Linked DNA regions of Granulosicoccus antarcticus IMCC3135. The protein of the gene in region 2 interacts with the protein of the main gene of each other region in a pairwise test. Links are inferred from orthologs where the notes say so. Each region holds a gene or a part of one and is shown on either strand. Other genes may lie near its edges. The genes, in order: IMCC3135_RS29120 and IMCC3135_RS06745.

Region 1 (7,294 bases), 5.2 Mb from region 2 along the record:
CTGGCTCTGACCGGCACGTTCATGGCTTCAACGTTAAGACCGCGGCGAAAGGTCTGCAGTAAATTCACTACCATGGATTCGATAGCCTCACGGTTATGATCAGATTCCATCAGAATTGCAAACTCATCACCGCCTGTGCGGGCGATCAAGGCGTTCTCAGGAACGGCACGACGCAGGCAGAGTCCGGTCTGTTTCAGCAGTTCATCCCCTACGGCACGGCCGTAGCTGTCATTGATTTGTCTGAAGCTTTTCAGATCAACGATAATCAGAGCCAGCTCGCCCCTTGTTCTGCTGCAGCGCTGCGCCAGCTCATGAACCAGGCGCTTGCGACTTGCCAGAGCCGTTAATGGGTCGCTGAATCGCAAGTTGGCCAGATGGTCGGCTCCATAGACGGAGATGCTTGTGCCGCCATTGTCAGTCCTGCGTTCCTTGACCAGAAGTGGCTGCTTGCCGTAGCTGGGTAGTTCGAAGCTGAGCGTTGCGTCCTGGCTGCTGGCACTCTCGCGTGCTCGTTTGCGAGCTTGCACGATAGCGTCTGTGTCGGGAGAAATCTGTGAGTAGAGATCCTCGGCATTCATGTCGGGATACAGTGTGGGCTCAATACTCAGGGGCATGAGGCTGGCTAGTTTCTCATTGACTGCAGCCAGCCGGCCGTTGGGGTCGAACAGCGCGACGGCTTCCGGCAAGGCATCCAGAGCAGATTGCACCGCCTTGTTTTGCCTCCAGGAATGACGCCTTGTATGTACATTGGTGAGCAGGGCGCTGAGTCCACCCAGAATCACCAGGGCGGACAACCACGGTGAGTCATGCCAGATGACCAGCAGGCCGTTTGTTGTGTCGCTGAGTATCTCGTTGGTAGCCAACCACAGGGAGCCGATGATGCTGTCATCAGACCACTGCCAGAGTGAAGGCCAGTCCACCGAGATGACGATGGGGAAGGTGCGGAAAATCATTGAATTTGACGATCTGCTCTCAGGAGGTAACGGCCTGTCTTGCCATTACGTTTCCGGCAACAGAGACGTTGGGGTCATTGCGTGACACACCGTCTTTCATTGCGGATCAGTAAATATTACCTATCAGGCTGGGAAATAAAGAACTGCTTCACGTAAAGTATCAGAAAGTTCCGCCTGCGAACCAAATGTCTGTCGTATAGCGTGTTTGGTTACAGTTAGAAGTTCGGAGGTTTTCCGACTTTCTGGAGGTCGACGGAGCCTGATAACAAGGCTTTCCGGACAGTCTCGCGAAGAGAGCTCAAGCCAGCTGACTGGCTGCGCCGGGTGCCTCTGGCACCCGACGGACGTACTATTTCAAGGCTGGGACGCTAGGCTGTATTGGCGCTGGCGACCACACCTTGATAAAACTCTAGCTACGGGCAGTGACTTCTACTGCGTGATAGCCGAATTGCGTCTTGATAGGGCCTTGAACGTCACCGACTTCGCCTTCAAAGCAGGCAGTTTCGAATTCAGGAACCATCTGGCCTTTGCCGAAGGTACCCAGATTGCCACCGTCGTTCTTTGATGGGCAGCTGGAGTTCTGCTTGGCTACTGCTGCGAAATCCGCTCCGCCTTTGATCTCATCAATGAGAGTCTGGCATTTCTCTTCGCTGTCAACGAGGATATGGCGTGCTGTTGCTTGTGTCATTTAGATGGTTTCCAGATGCCGAAGGCTTCTTGTGATGGAGGGGAAGGCGGAGGCGGAGCCGCCTCTTGTTTCTGGGTGTCGACATCATCAGCTACATGCTTCATGAAAGCAGCCAGCTGATTCAGCACATCTTCTTTCTGTGATGCTGGCATGTCCTGCTGGCCTAGCAGAAAGCCGACTACCGCGCAAAGATACTGTGACGTTACGCCGGGGTCCGTAGCCGCAGAATCGTGTTCTTGCAGCATGGCCTGGATGTCGCCAACCAGTTTGGCGGAAAGTTGTAATTCGCTCATGAAATCAGATCGGCAGGATTGTAAAGTGGCTCGGATTGGCCAGCATCCGCATAGTTCGGATACTCGCCATCGTCGTACAAGTATGCCTTGCTGGCAGATTCCGCGGTTGCAGACACCGGATCACTCGTCATGCGGACCTGCTTGCATAGCGGGCATTGATGCCAGCGAGTGGTGGCATAGCCACTGGATTCACAACGATCTACAACCATCGGTGTGTGGCAACTTCTGCATTTCACTGTTGACATTGATTACTTCCGCAAACGTCGGGGGAAAAAACAGCTTCCATCCGCTAAGACCCACTGAGGAGAATTTCGGAAAAAAACCGGCCTCATTGTACCTCAAGAAACACCCTCACCTGAGGGTAGAATTGAGGTATTGCTCAGAAAGACGTAACCCATAGTAAACGAGGACATATAAATGAAATGGCGGTTTTCAACCGCTCAATTGCTCAATCTGGCTCAGTGGAAAGATGACGAAGAAGCAGGCTGATCAGCAGCCATTGTTGTTTCTGCGCAGATCCTTGAATTTTATGGGAACTGGCACAATCGATGCGTTGTGAGCGAGTACTCATCGACTCCGATGCCAGAAGGTCGTGAAATAGACAATTATGGATTTCACGATCCGCAAGCGGACTGCAGCCTCACGGCCTTGAGGTGGTCCTGCCAGGGTGAATGCAATCAGGCCAGGCGAGAGTAACAGTCGTCTGGTATTCCTCACCAATACGTGCCGGTTGCGATAGAATCGCGTTGCGACCGTGAGTGGTCTATGCTTTCTGTTCTCAAAGCTGAGACAAAATCCCCCTATGTGTTATGTAACAGGTTTGCTATGCACAAATGTTGCCTCGTGTCTTTCGGTGCTCAGCGGTAGGGGGTTCATGCAATCTGGTGTTCTGGAAGACTAAGTAGAGGCTACATGACTGTCACTTTTCACAAACTTTCGATCGTTGCAGCAGTCATGGTACTGCTTGCCGGTTGTTCGTTGAAAGGTGAGCCATCGGTTGCTGAGCAATGGGAGGCCCAGCAGCAGCAAAGTGAAGAGCAAGCCAAAGCGGATAAAACCGACTCGCAAAAGTTGTGTTCACCGGAGCCAGGATCACCTTTCTCTTATCGCAAAGCCATTCTTGTGGCTGGCACCATCGGCGTGCCTGATCTTGCCAGGGATCTTCCCGGTCTTGCTGATTTGACCTCCCGGCGTCTGCAGACGCATCTTGATGCCTTGGGGCGTTTCAATGTATTCGCAACACATGATTCCAGTTTTGAAAGCATCGCCCCGACTACTGCGGTGCGAGTCAGGCAGTTAGGTCGCGATAACGCATCCCAGTTCGTAGTGAAACTCGAACTCGAGGATATGACCATGACCCCTGGTGGCAACTGGTTTGACAAATTGCTTGGCGCAAGCGATGAGCGCAATGTGCTGATCAAGTTGTTTATCTATGACGTTGAATACGGTTCTCTGTTTTATTCGCAGCGATATCAGCGCACGGTCGAAGGCGACGTTGTCGGTTTTCCAGGAAATGGCCGAACCGTGGCAACACCCTGGTTCAGCACTGATCTGGGCGAAGTGGTTGACGAAATACTGAAAGCCATAAGCCTGCAGATCAATCAGAAGCTTGCCTGCGTGCCTTTCTCTGCTGAGGTGACGGCCATAAAAGGCAAGGACATTCATATCAATGCCGGCTTTCTTCACGGCATCCGAACGGGAGAGGCCCTGCGGATCTATCGACGCAGCGATGTCCTAGTGCCTGATGAAATTCAGAAGCAGGGGGACGACGAAGGCTGGATTACAGTGCATACCGTATTCCCGAATCACAGCATCGCTAGCGTCGCTCAAGGCACGCAGAATCGCCGTCGTCTGGAAATCAGTGATGTTGTGCGGGCTTGGTAGGTTTTGGTTTGAAGCCTGCTCATCGCACTGATCAGGCAAAACGCCCGATCATGTTCCTATTGGGAATAGTAATAACAATTCGATGAGAGCGGCTGCGAGACTTCAACATTACTGCAGGCGTAAGCCAGCTGTTTTTGCAGATTGATTCTGGCCTGTATGTTCTCAGGTAAGCCCATGGCGACTGTTTGATCAATGGGTTCTTCTACCTCATCTTCGAACTGATTCTGCGCACCTGTTTCCCCGGGGAATCCCAGAGCGACTGTTTGTTCGATTTGTCGCGATCCTGACTGACTCCCCATCCTGCTTTGCCCAGTTGAGTCCAGAAGTGTTGTTTGTTCAATCTGTTCTGGCTGATTGCCAAACACGGCTTCATTGGCCGCTCCCAGAACCACGGGTTGCTCGGATGGATCTTCCATCCCCGTATCCACAGGGACGGCCATGAGGATCGATTGTTCAGAGGCTTGCGACTGGTTGCCTGTGAGTCCTGTCAGGCCGGTCACCTGAACACCACCACCGTCAGGAATCAAACTGCGGTTGTTATAGGCTTGCCTTCGAGAGGCGTTGTTATCTTTATCGGAGAAGGCCGAGCTTTTGCCAATCATGAAGCCAGCCACACTACCCAACAGCGGCGCGAGCGGATTCGCCACCGCTGCACCGGCAATGATGCTGCCTATCAAGCTGCCAGTGCGGCCGCGATCCGATAGAAATTCTTTGGTTGTTTCAGTGAGAGCTTCTGCGAAAGGGGTGCGTTCTTGTGCGTGTAGGCTGGAAGTCATAAGTAAAGTGTTGGCTATGGTGACGACGCAAATGACTGTATAGCGGCGGTATTCCCTTTTTTTCATGCTGAATCCTTTAGTCGGCTTCGGCGAGTGAGTTACTCGGCTTGAAAAACTTGTTCAGCCCACAGTATGCCTTCATATTCCTTGGCACCTTCGTAGGCGACGCGTACGAAGGCACCTTCGGGAATACTCGCTTCGCTCAAGGGGATGGTGAACGTGCGTTTATCAATCTCCGGATAGATGGAGAGTTCCTTGGACTGACTGATAACCTCAACGGGGCTATTGGCATCGCGCTGCATTTCCACTGATATCTTGCCAAAACTGCTGGCATTACCGGTACGGTTGAACACCATCTCCAGGCCCATGCGCTGTGAGTTCTTGGTCGGTACGGCCTTGATGGATTCCATTGTGATTTGTGGTGCTTCGGTATCATGTCGCACTACAACAGGGATAGAGAATGACATCTGCATGAAGACTTGAATGCCGACTCCTTCCTGAGAGGTCTCTGCTCCCAAGGTAGAAGTGGGTTCAGAAATATCCGGAATGACCTGTAGCAGTAAATGCGAGCGATACTCCCCGGATGGCAAATCAGCAGGGGGGCGCCAGTTGAAACGTACTGTCTGGTTTTCATTGGGCCCCACTGTGATTTGACGTGGAGAAACACGAATCATGTCTTTGGCAGAAGGCCATTCCTCACTTTCTGACACCATGTTGTAGCCACCGTCTTCCGTCGCGCGTTTATCCTCCCAACTCAGACGGTAGGTACGTGAGCCATTGCTGTTATTTCGCAATACCATGGTAGTGCTTTTGTTTTCATGATCCATGAGAACCCGGGTAGGGCTGATCAGCATATCTGCGTGGACTGCAAAGCTTAGACAGAGCGTCAGGCCGAATAGAATGTACTTCACTAGTGACTGTCTGATTTTCATCAAATTACTCTTGAATCGTGTGCAAAATTGGTTAATTCCATCGCAGTACCATCCACCATATCAATAAGACACCGTGATTTCATACGTTCCCTCATACCGTCCGCTAGGGTAGATCTGTGGCGAAGAAGTGATTTCCGTTTTCAATGTACCGCCGATTGTTATCAGCATCTCACCGTTGGCATCGGTTCTTCCTATCCCGTCCGGTGATGTCAGCAGATCACTTAGAATCAAATGCGGGGCACTAGCGGGGTTTTCCGTATGTTCTAGCAATACGTCGGCCACTTGCGGGGTTACAGATAACGTGTAGTTAGCTGCCGCTCCACTCACTCTCAGAACCCCTTCTTCAGGTTTTACAATGGAAACCAGGCGTGAATTTTCCGGTTCGCTGATTTTGTAAGTGCCTGCGGGCGAAAGTGTCATGGAAGCCTGACTTGTAATGCTGGTACGGGCAAACAGGGTGCCAAAATGCAACTGCTGCTCTTGATCAATCGTCAGTGTCGAACTCAGCTCTGTCTCCAGAAAAATGACCTTGCTGCTGGATACGAAGGCATCGGCATCAGGTTGCCAGTAGTCAACGCGTAATGATGTAGTGCCGCTGTAGAGGTAGTCTTCGTAGGTACCACCATTCCCTGTTGTGCCAAGGCGTGCGCCCAATGATAATTCAGCGTTTCCCTCAGAGTCCGTCGTGACCTGTGGGAAGTCGTAGTTGTCCACACTCAACGGCTCGGTGATTCCGATGGTTTCAGCGGTGAGTGTTGTGCTATCTAGGCTGACGTTTAGTCTTGTGGTGGGCGGGAACCCGCTGAACTGGAAGAGTCCTGGCAAGCCCTTCTCAATCAACACGAACTGGCCTTCTATATTGATGTTGTTGCCGGTTCGCGAAAAGGTGAATTGCGATACAGTGTCATTGGCAGAAATCGCAAGCTTGCCGAAACGCAAGTTCTGCAGTTCTTCAATGAGTGGTTGCGCTAGTGCAGAACTTGTCATTGTCGCCCAGAGTAGAATCGCCAAAAAGAGGTGAGTCATGAATCTTGTTCCCTTGTTGGATATTGCCTGCCGACATTGGGTGAGAGAAGCTGATTCTGAATGCACGGGAGTAGACACTCTTTCGATAGGGATGCTCTGGACGTTTGATTCCTGTTTGGAGAGTTGCACTGGGGTGAAACCCGAGTAGACTCGCCAATTTCAGGTGCTGTGGTGGCATTGGCTACGAAAATGCGAGTAAGCCAGAAATCGGAAAGGGAAAGTTGCCCGACCTTTGCTATTGGATCGAGCAAATTGAGTGCCAGAATACACGTGCTGTCCTTGATAGGTAATCAGCGCTGCACGCTGTTCAGTAGACAGCGTAATCGTTCGTATGGTGGAGAGGTGACATCCACGGTTGGCGTGCTTCATGCAGGAGCCGCTGGAGAATTTCTCTCGACAGCATTGGTGTCACTAATGACTTTGCAAGTTTATAACAGCTCTAGAAGCGGGAAGAGAAGCAGCTATAGAGCTTTTACTTTAAGTCTTCGAGTTGTATTGATATGAATTTCTACGAGAGACAATCCACTGCCGAGAAGGCCCAATAGTCAAGACTGGCTAGGAGTTTTGAAAGGTACCATTCTGTGCTGACCGGTAGAAGGCATCCAGAGCATTGACTGCTCGTGTTGATTTAGCAGCAGGCCTGATAAGCTTATATAATGTCTTTCTGAGCATTGACTTGGGATGAGGTTGATAGCTCTGAGCGCAACAGTTGAAGAAAAAGGGGCGCTTTTAACGCCCCCTT
Region 2 (7,326 bases):
CCCCGACAAGCCGCCAGGTATCAGCCACACGGGCGATGAAAATATCCGCTAACACTCCATCTTTACAGGCTGCGACATCGCTATCTGCATTATCCGAATCACCTTGTTCAATCGCTATCGCAGCGCTCGGTTCGCTTGTCTCTTCGATCTCGAACAGACCAGAAAAGCTGTCCGTGACACGCTGCTGATGGACTGACAGGGTTTTTCGGAAAGTCCCCCAATCGCTTTCATCCAGCATCGCAATCAGCCGCTGCTTGTCGGTCTCATCGGTCGGCAAGCTGTGAACCTGCTCATCGCGCATCATCTGCACCGCATTCTCTACGCGACGCAGATAACCGTAAGCCTCCAGAAGCCCTTCTACTTCGGCGTTTTCCAATAGTCTTTGACGAGCCAGGCGGCGCAGCACCGCCACGATAGAGCGTGAACGCAGGCGCTCATCGCGTCCACCACGCACCAGCTGAAAGGATTGCCCGATAAACTCGACTTCGCGAATCCCGCCCGAACCCAGCTTGATATTGTCCACCATGCCTTTCTGGCGAACAGACAAGGCAATCTTGCCCTTCAGGTCGCGCAGAGAGTCGAACGCGTTGTAATCCAGATAACGCCGGTAGACGAAGGGTGTCACCAGCGATTCGAAATCCCGGATGGCGGCGGCCGAGCCGGTAATGGCACGCGCCTTGATCATCGCGTAACGTTCCCAGTCGCGAGCCTGTGTCAGGTAGTAGTTTTCCAACCCATCCAGGTTCATGACCAGCGGACCACTTTCTCCGAAGGGTCGCAGGCGAGTATCCACACGGTAGGCAAAGCCGTCCACGGTCGTGCTGTTGAGCAGACGTGTCAGCCCCTGTGCAACACGTCGAAAGAACTCCACGTTTTCCACAATACCCTTACCGCGAGCATCACCGCGCGTCTGCCCTGCCCTGGGATACAGGCAGATCAGATCAATATCTGACGACACATTCAATTCATAGCCGCCCAGCTTGCCCATACCCAGTACGATCAGCCGCTGTTCCTGCCCCTGCCCATCACAGGGTTCGCCGTAACGTGTGATCAGCACCTCATGTGTCCAGCGCTCAGCGGCAATGATGCAGGCATCAGCGAGTAGTGACAGGTCCTCAAGCGTACGAAACAACTCGGCTGAATTAGTCAGATCGTTCCACAGGATACGAAACAGATGACGATGCCTGAACTGTCGCAGCAGAGCCTGCTGCACCGCTTCACGCTGCTTGCTATCCATTAATGGTGTCTTGCCGTGCAGCTCCTGCCAGGCTGCTTCCAGCTCTTCCAGCATCTGGGCCACATCCGGTGACTCACTGCCAGATTGCAAGGCGCCGGTATCGAGAAGAGCCTGGATAGATTGGGGGTATTGCGATGCCACACGCGCCATATAGGGGCTGACAGCACAGACGGGCAATAGCCACGTGCTCAGCAGGGAGGCATCGCGGGTCCCTGTTGGGATCTTTTCGATAATCTGATCAACCTGTTCCCTGACGGCGGGGGTGATCCATTGCATTGAATAATCGCTGCGCACTGTCGCTACTCGCCTCTTTACAGCCTTCGGGTACCCCGGATGATGGAAATGCCAGGCAGAACCTTTTGCCAAGCTTGGGTTATCATTCGGGCCATGGAAAATCAGCTAGAACTAGAACACATATATGTCGATATCGATGGTACTCGTATCATCGATGATGTGTCATTTTCCCTGAAACCAGGTGACATTGGTTGCCTGCTAGGCCCCAGTGGCTGTGGCAAGACCACCCTGCTGCGCACCATTGGCGGCTTTCAGGCCCCTTCCGCCGGCAAACTATCCATCGCCGGCGAGCTTGTCGCCAATTCTGAAACCCAGGCCTCTCCCGAGCAAAGGCGTGTGGGCATGGTCTTTCAGGACCTGGCGCTGTTCCCGCACATGACAGTTCGCAAGAATGTCGCCTTTGGCATCAATGGCCGGACGCGTAAAGAGACAGACCAACGGGTCAATGAACTACTTGATCTGGTCAGCATGCAGGACTACGCCAATGCCTATCCTCATCAGCTATCCGGCGGACAACAGCAACGGGTTGCCTTGATACGAGCCATGGCACCCCGGCCACCAGTGCTGCTGCTGGATGAGCCGTTCAGCAGCCAGGACACAGAACGTCGCGTACAGCTGGCTCACGAGGTGCGCGAAATCCTCAAACGCGATGGCATTACTGCGGTTCTGGTCACCCATGATCAATTCGAGGCATTTGCCATTGCCGACCATATAGGTGTGGTGTCCGAAGGTCGGCTGCGCCAGTGGGACGATGCCTATAGCCTGTACCACACCCCCTCAGACCGGTTTGTTGCCGACTTCATTGGCGAGGGTGTCTTTCTGTGTGGCAACACGCTGGAAGACAACGTCATACAGACCGAACTGGGTATCATCCAGGGAGAGCTCAGTGAAGATCTGCCATCAGGCACCCTGATTGAGTTACTGGTGCGACCAGACGATATTCTTCACGACGACCAGAGCCCCAACAAGGCAACAGTGGTGGCACGTGATTTTCGGGGCGCTGATCACCTTTACACACTACGAATGCCGGGTAATACGCGTTTATTGTGCCTGGCCCCCTCTCACCATAATCATCCCGTCGGTGAAGAGTTCGGTATTCGTCTGCAGCTGGATCACCTGGTCATCTTCGAGCGTCAGGACAACGCCTTTAGCTGAAGTGTTAATCCGGCATCAGGCGATGCACGTCATCTGCAATAGCCAGACAGGCAGTCAACCCAGGTGATTCCACGCCAAACAGGTTGATCAGACCGGGCATGCCGTGGTCTGCCGGTGACTGAATCATGAAATCGGTATACAGCTCGCCATCCACTTCGATCTTGGGACGAATGCCTGCATAGTCCGGCGCCAGAGAATCATCCGGCAAGCCGGGCCAGTATTCGCGCACCGCGGCATAGAATCCAGCTGACCGGGCTGGATCCACTGAATAGTTTTCTTCGTTGACGGGCTCGACGTCCGGACCAAAACGCGCCTGCCCACCCAGATCGATGGTGATGTGTACACCCAGACCACCCTGCTCCGGTACGGGATAGATCAGGCGACTGAAAGGCGCTTTGCCGGATAGCCGGAAATAGTTTCCCTTGCTCAGAACCGGTGTCACCTTGGCTTGTGAGGTGCTAGCCAGCAGTGGAGCTGCCAGGGCGCAGGCACCGTGACCAGCTGCATTGATGACATGGCGTGTGGTCAGTGACATGGCATTTTCACCGACAACGTTCACGGTATAGACACCACTGGCAACATCATGGGACATGCTTGCCACCGGCGAATGCGTGGCCAGTGCGGCACCAAAGCGCTCCCCCTCTCCCAGCAATGAGAGCATCAGCCCATGGGTGTCAATGATGCCAGTCGACGGTGAGTGCAAAGCCCCCAGACACTTCAGCTGCGGCTCCATGGACATGGCCTCTTCCGCAGCAAGCAGGCGAATATCAGAAACGCCGTTGACCAGTGCTCGCTGCTGAATTGACTCCAGCTGCTCAAGCTGACTGGTGGACGTTGCCACGATGAGCTTGCCACATTGTGCGTGTTCGATCTGATGATCAGCGCAATAGCGATACAGGGCATCACGGCCCTCAACACAGAGTCTTGCCTTCAGGCTGCCAGCCGGGTAATAGATACCGGCATGAATGACTTCGGAGTTGCGGGCGCTGGTGATGGTGCCGAAGTGCGCCTCACCTTCCAGCACCAGAACGTCTCGACCTGCCGCGGCCAACTTTGCCGCGATGGCAAGCCCGACAACACCAGCGCCAATGACGATACATTCGCAATCAGTATCCACGTCTCAGCCTGAGTCCTTGAATCGGGCTGCTGATCTTAGCAGATCAACCTGTGGTCTTCATGTTCGAGGCTTCTTCGAACAGCCACTCCTTGAAAGTCCGTACGCGTTCATCATCCTCTGTATGTTCAAGGCTGATGCAGTGATAGGCATGGGTCAGCTTCACCCGATGTTCGAATGGAATCACCAGTCGCCCCTTTTCCAGGTCGTTCGCCGCCAACTGCTCCAGACTCAGTACTACCCCTTGCGCTTCTACAGCTGCGGCTAGTGCCAGGGATACCCGGTTGAACCGCAAGCCACGGGTTCCGTCCACCGACGTTACCCCGACAGCGTCCAGCCAGCCAGACCAGTCAGGACGTCCCTCGTAGGGCGTTTCGTCGTGCAGTAATGTGTGTCCGGCAAGATCCTCCGGGCATCGCAGTGGCCTGCTACTGTCTTCCAGCAGGCTCGGACTGCACATGGGCAGAGCGGTCACGTCCATCAATTTTTCAACCCGGCAGCCCGGGTAGTTGCCACTGCCAAAGCGTATGGCGACATCAATGTCGTGCCTGTGCAAAATGTCTTCACTGAGTGAGGGGGCCGATGCACTGGTGTCCACCAACTCCACGCTTGCCGAAATTCGCAAATCGATGGACGGATGCTTTTCGACAAACCGATGCATACGCGGCATCAGCCATTTGGAAGCAAATGATGGTGCCATCCAGACATTCAAGCTCTGAGACTGCTCGGATTGAATCTGCTGAACGGCCTCAGTGACGCTCTGAAACCCATGTTGCAGTTTGCTCAATCCGGACTTGCCCGCATCCGTCAGAGCCAACCCTCTATTGAGCCGATGGAACAACTGTACGCCAAGTAACTCCTCAAGCATGCGTATCTGCTGACTTATTGCTGCCGGAGTGACGTTCAATTCCTCCGCCGCCTTACTGAAGCTTTCGTGCCGCGCCGCAACTTCAAAGGCGTTCAGCGCGTTTAATGGAAGTGGTCCTGCCATAGTTTATTCACGAACCCTTAGTTCTACTACCAGGTACCAAAAGAAAATGTCGTTTGTCAGTGTGAGTAGTAATGCATAGATTGATCCCAAGTCAATTGCGACACGAAGCTAACTGCATTGCTTACTGATATAACGGCCTTGTGCTCGGTCAGGCAGGTTTCATTGCCATATCAGGACAGTGTGTAAGCAGAACGGGTCTGGATTGATGAAACATTATTCATGCAGCTTATCAGGAGAGACACATGTTCAAGGTATTCAAGAATATGGCACAGGGTTATGAACGTTATATGACCCTTCGTGGACGCATTTTAGCCCGAGAGCACCTTTTGCGTTGTGATGATCGCATGCTGGCAGATAGCGGTTTTTCACGAGGATTACTGCAAGAAGGTGTCAGCGCATGGCCATGGCGCACCATGGAGGCGCAGGATGCATCGTCATATGGCAACCCGGCACTGAAGTCACGTGCTCAGGCTATTACCGACTTGAAATCTCTCAACGATGCAGAGTTGGCCGACCTGGGTATCACTCGCGGCACGATCGAGCAATCTGTTGAATCCGGACGTGCAGGTGTTGTTGCAGATCAACGGCAAAAAGCGGCCTGATGCCAACCACTCAATCCAGTAGTACTGCCACAGTCTCGTCAGAAATTCTGAATTTCTGACGAGACCGCTACTGGCTCATTCATCCAGAGCTTTCAGCACTCGTTTGCGGAATACATTGATCTCTTTGGCAGCCTGTATATCGCCATTGGCTTCGGCCACCTTTTCACCCTGATCGAACGCGGACTTTGCCTCTTGCAATTGTCCATCCCCAGCCAGCGCCCTTCCCAACACACGCCAGGCGGCTGAATAGTCCGGCTTCAGCAAAACAGCCTGCTGCAGGTGTTCGATGGACTTGCCAAATTCACTTTCTGCAAAATAGGCATTGCCGAGGGTGTAGCGCAGCATTTCGTTATCCTGCCCTCGTGCCAACATGGCTTCAAACATTTCAGTCTGACTCATTGACTCTTTACTCCCATGACTTGATTGGAATTTCTAATTGGAGCGTGCTTTACAGACTGTCAATCCTGTCGACGCGCAATCAACCGGGCCTCGGCTTTACCAGACTCGTCCGGCTCTGGCTCATGGTACTCAAGAATCGAGAGGCTGGCGAAAAGACTCAGCAGCTCGTTACTTCTCAGCAGAAAATCCGGATTGGACAGCCCGTGTGTGAATGTCTGGTAGAACAGAATGCCGCCGGGCTTCAGCGCCTCGCAAATAGCCTGACACAGCGTGCGATCAAGAAATCGACACACGATGATGACATCAAAACTGTGTGGCAACGGAGGTTGTTTTTCAAGATCGCGTACCTGAGCAACAGCCACCCGGGATGCCGGACGTTGCTGGATATCAGCGATGGCATTCTTGCTGATATCCCAGGCGCTCACGTGGAACCCACGTTGAGCCAACCATTCGCCGTTAGCCGCTCGACCACAAGCCAGATCAAGTGCTGCCATGGATGGCCGCTCACTCGCTGTGCCGGGCAACCAGTGCTCTCCCTTTAGTAGTACATCCGCCACCGCCGGCAGTGGATGCCCTGAGTTCGCATATCGCTCATTCCACTTACTGCTGATCTCACTCATCCCGGAAGCCCTGCCCTATTGTCGCCAGAAAGCCGGTGTAAACAACACCAACATGGTGAATATTTCCAGACGACCGAAGAGCATGGCGATACTCAGCACATACAGGGAGAAATCTCCGAGGCTGGAATAATTGGCAGCGACCGTTCCCAGGCCCGGACCCAGATTGTTCAAACAGGCCACCACTGCAGAGAACGCACTTTCCTGGTCCAGACCCGCTGCCATCAATAACAGCAGCATGATGGCCAGCAAGGCCACATAACTGGCAAAGAAACCCCAGACGACATCGATCATGCGATTAGGCAGGGTCATGCCCCCCACCTTGACCATGATGGTTGCGTGAGGATGCAACAGTCGTCCCATTTCGCGCTGTCCCTGCTTGAAGAGCAGCAAGACACGAATGACCTTCATACCGCCACCTGTAGAACCGGCACAACCACCGATGAAGCTTGCAAACAACAGTAGCACTGGCAAAAAACCGGGCCAGTTGAAATATTCTTCAGAGGTAAATCCCGTCGTCGTACCAATGGAGACAACGTGGAAAAGGGCATTTCGGAGTGAGATTTTCCAGTCTGAAGTTTCGGTCAGAAACAGATAGGAGGCGGTAACCACCGTTAATACAAGCGCGATAATCACATAGGCTCGGAACTCTTCGTCGCGCCAGTAGTGCTTGAAATTAATTTGCCTGGCGGCGGTGAAGTGAAGACCGAAATTCACGCCGGATATCAGCATGAAGATCACGGCAATCATCTCGATCATGGTGCTGTCAAAATACCCGATGCTGCTGTCATGGGTGGAGAAACCACCAATCGCAACCGTTGAGAAACTGTGTGAAATAGCATCGAACCCTGTCATACCAGCAGCCCAGTAGGCTAGTGCACAGACCACCGTCAAACCCAGGTAGATGTACCAGAGTG

Evidence for each region.
Region 1: the proteins of IMCC3135_RS06745 (region 2) and IMCC3135_RS29120 interact in binary tests that used the Escherichia coli proteins (3 or more experiments, as listed by UniProt). The link is inferred for Granulosicoccus antarcticus IMCC3135 from one-to-one orthologs.

What each region holds. Positions count from the first base shown.
Region 1 is NZ_CP018632.1:6,721,826-6,729,119, reverse strand. What follows is about bases 3-2,944. They hold IMCC3135_RS29120 (peptidylprolyl isomerase), read right to left. Parts: upstream 1,642-2,944; coding sequence 1,363-1,641; downstream 3-1,362. Other genes in these bases: IMCC3135_RS29105 (flagella assembly protein FlgT middle domain-containing protein), read left to right, coding at 2,847-2,944; IMCC3135_RS29110 (hypothetical protein), read right to left, coding at 1,931-2,179; IMCC3135_RS29115 (hypothetical protein), read right to left, coding at 1,638-1,934; IMCC3135_RS29125 (putative bifunctional diguanylate cyclase/phosphodiesterase), read right to left, coding at 3-953. In the rest of the region: more of IMCC3135_RS29125, read right to left, coding at 1-2; more of IMCC3135_RS29105, read left to right, coding at 2,945-3,818; IMCC3135_RS29100 (hypothetical protein), read right to left, coding at 3,875-4,594; IMCC3135_RS29095 (fimbrial biogenesis chaperone), read right to left, coding at 4,693-5,526; IMCC3135_RS29090 (DUF4402 domain-containing protein), read right to left, coding at 5,587-6,552. UniProt on the Escherichia coli protein: PPIases accelerate the folding of proteins. It prefers amino acid residues with hydrophobic side chains like leucine and phenylalanine in the P1 position of the peptides substrates.
Region 2 is NZ_CP018632.1:1,561,037-1,568,362, reverse strand. The notes cover bases 1,748-4,721. They hold IMCC3135_RS06745 (NAD(P)/FAD-dependent oxidoreductase), read right to left. Parts: upstream 3,804-4,721; coding sequence 2,691-3,803; downstream 1,748-2,690. Other genes in these bases: gcvA (transcriptional regulator GcvA), read right to left, coding at 3,847-4,721; IMCC3135_RS06750 (ABC transporter ATP-binding protein), read left to right, coding at 1,748-2,686. Outside these bases: glnE (bifunctional [glutamate--ammonia ligase]-adenylyl-L-tyrosine phosphorylase/[glutamate--ammonia-ligase] adenylyltransferase), read right to left, coding at 1-1,513; more of IMCC3135_RS06750, read left to right, coding at 1,625-1,747; more of gcvA, read right to left, coding at 4,722-4,791; IMCC3135_RS06735 (DUF1127 domain-containing protein), read left to right, coding at 5,034-5,393; IMCC3135_RS06730 (tetratricopeptide repeat protein), read right to left, coding at 5,469-5,792; IMCC3135_RS06725 (class I SAM-dependent methyltransferase), read right to left, coding at 5,852-6,412; IMCC3135_RS06720 (potassium transporter TrkG), read right to left, coding at 6,428-7,326. UniProt on the Escherichia coli protein: Catalyzes the dehydrogenation of L-2-hydroxyglutarate (L2HG) to alpha-ketoglutarate and couples to the respiratory chain by feeding electrons from the reaction into the membrane quinone pool.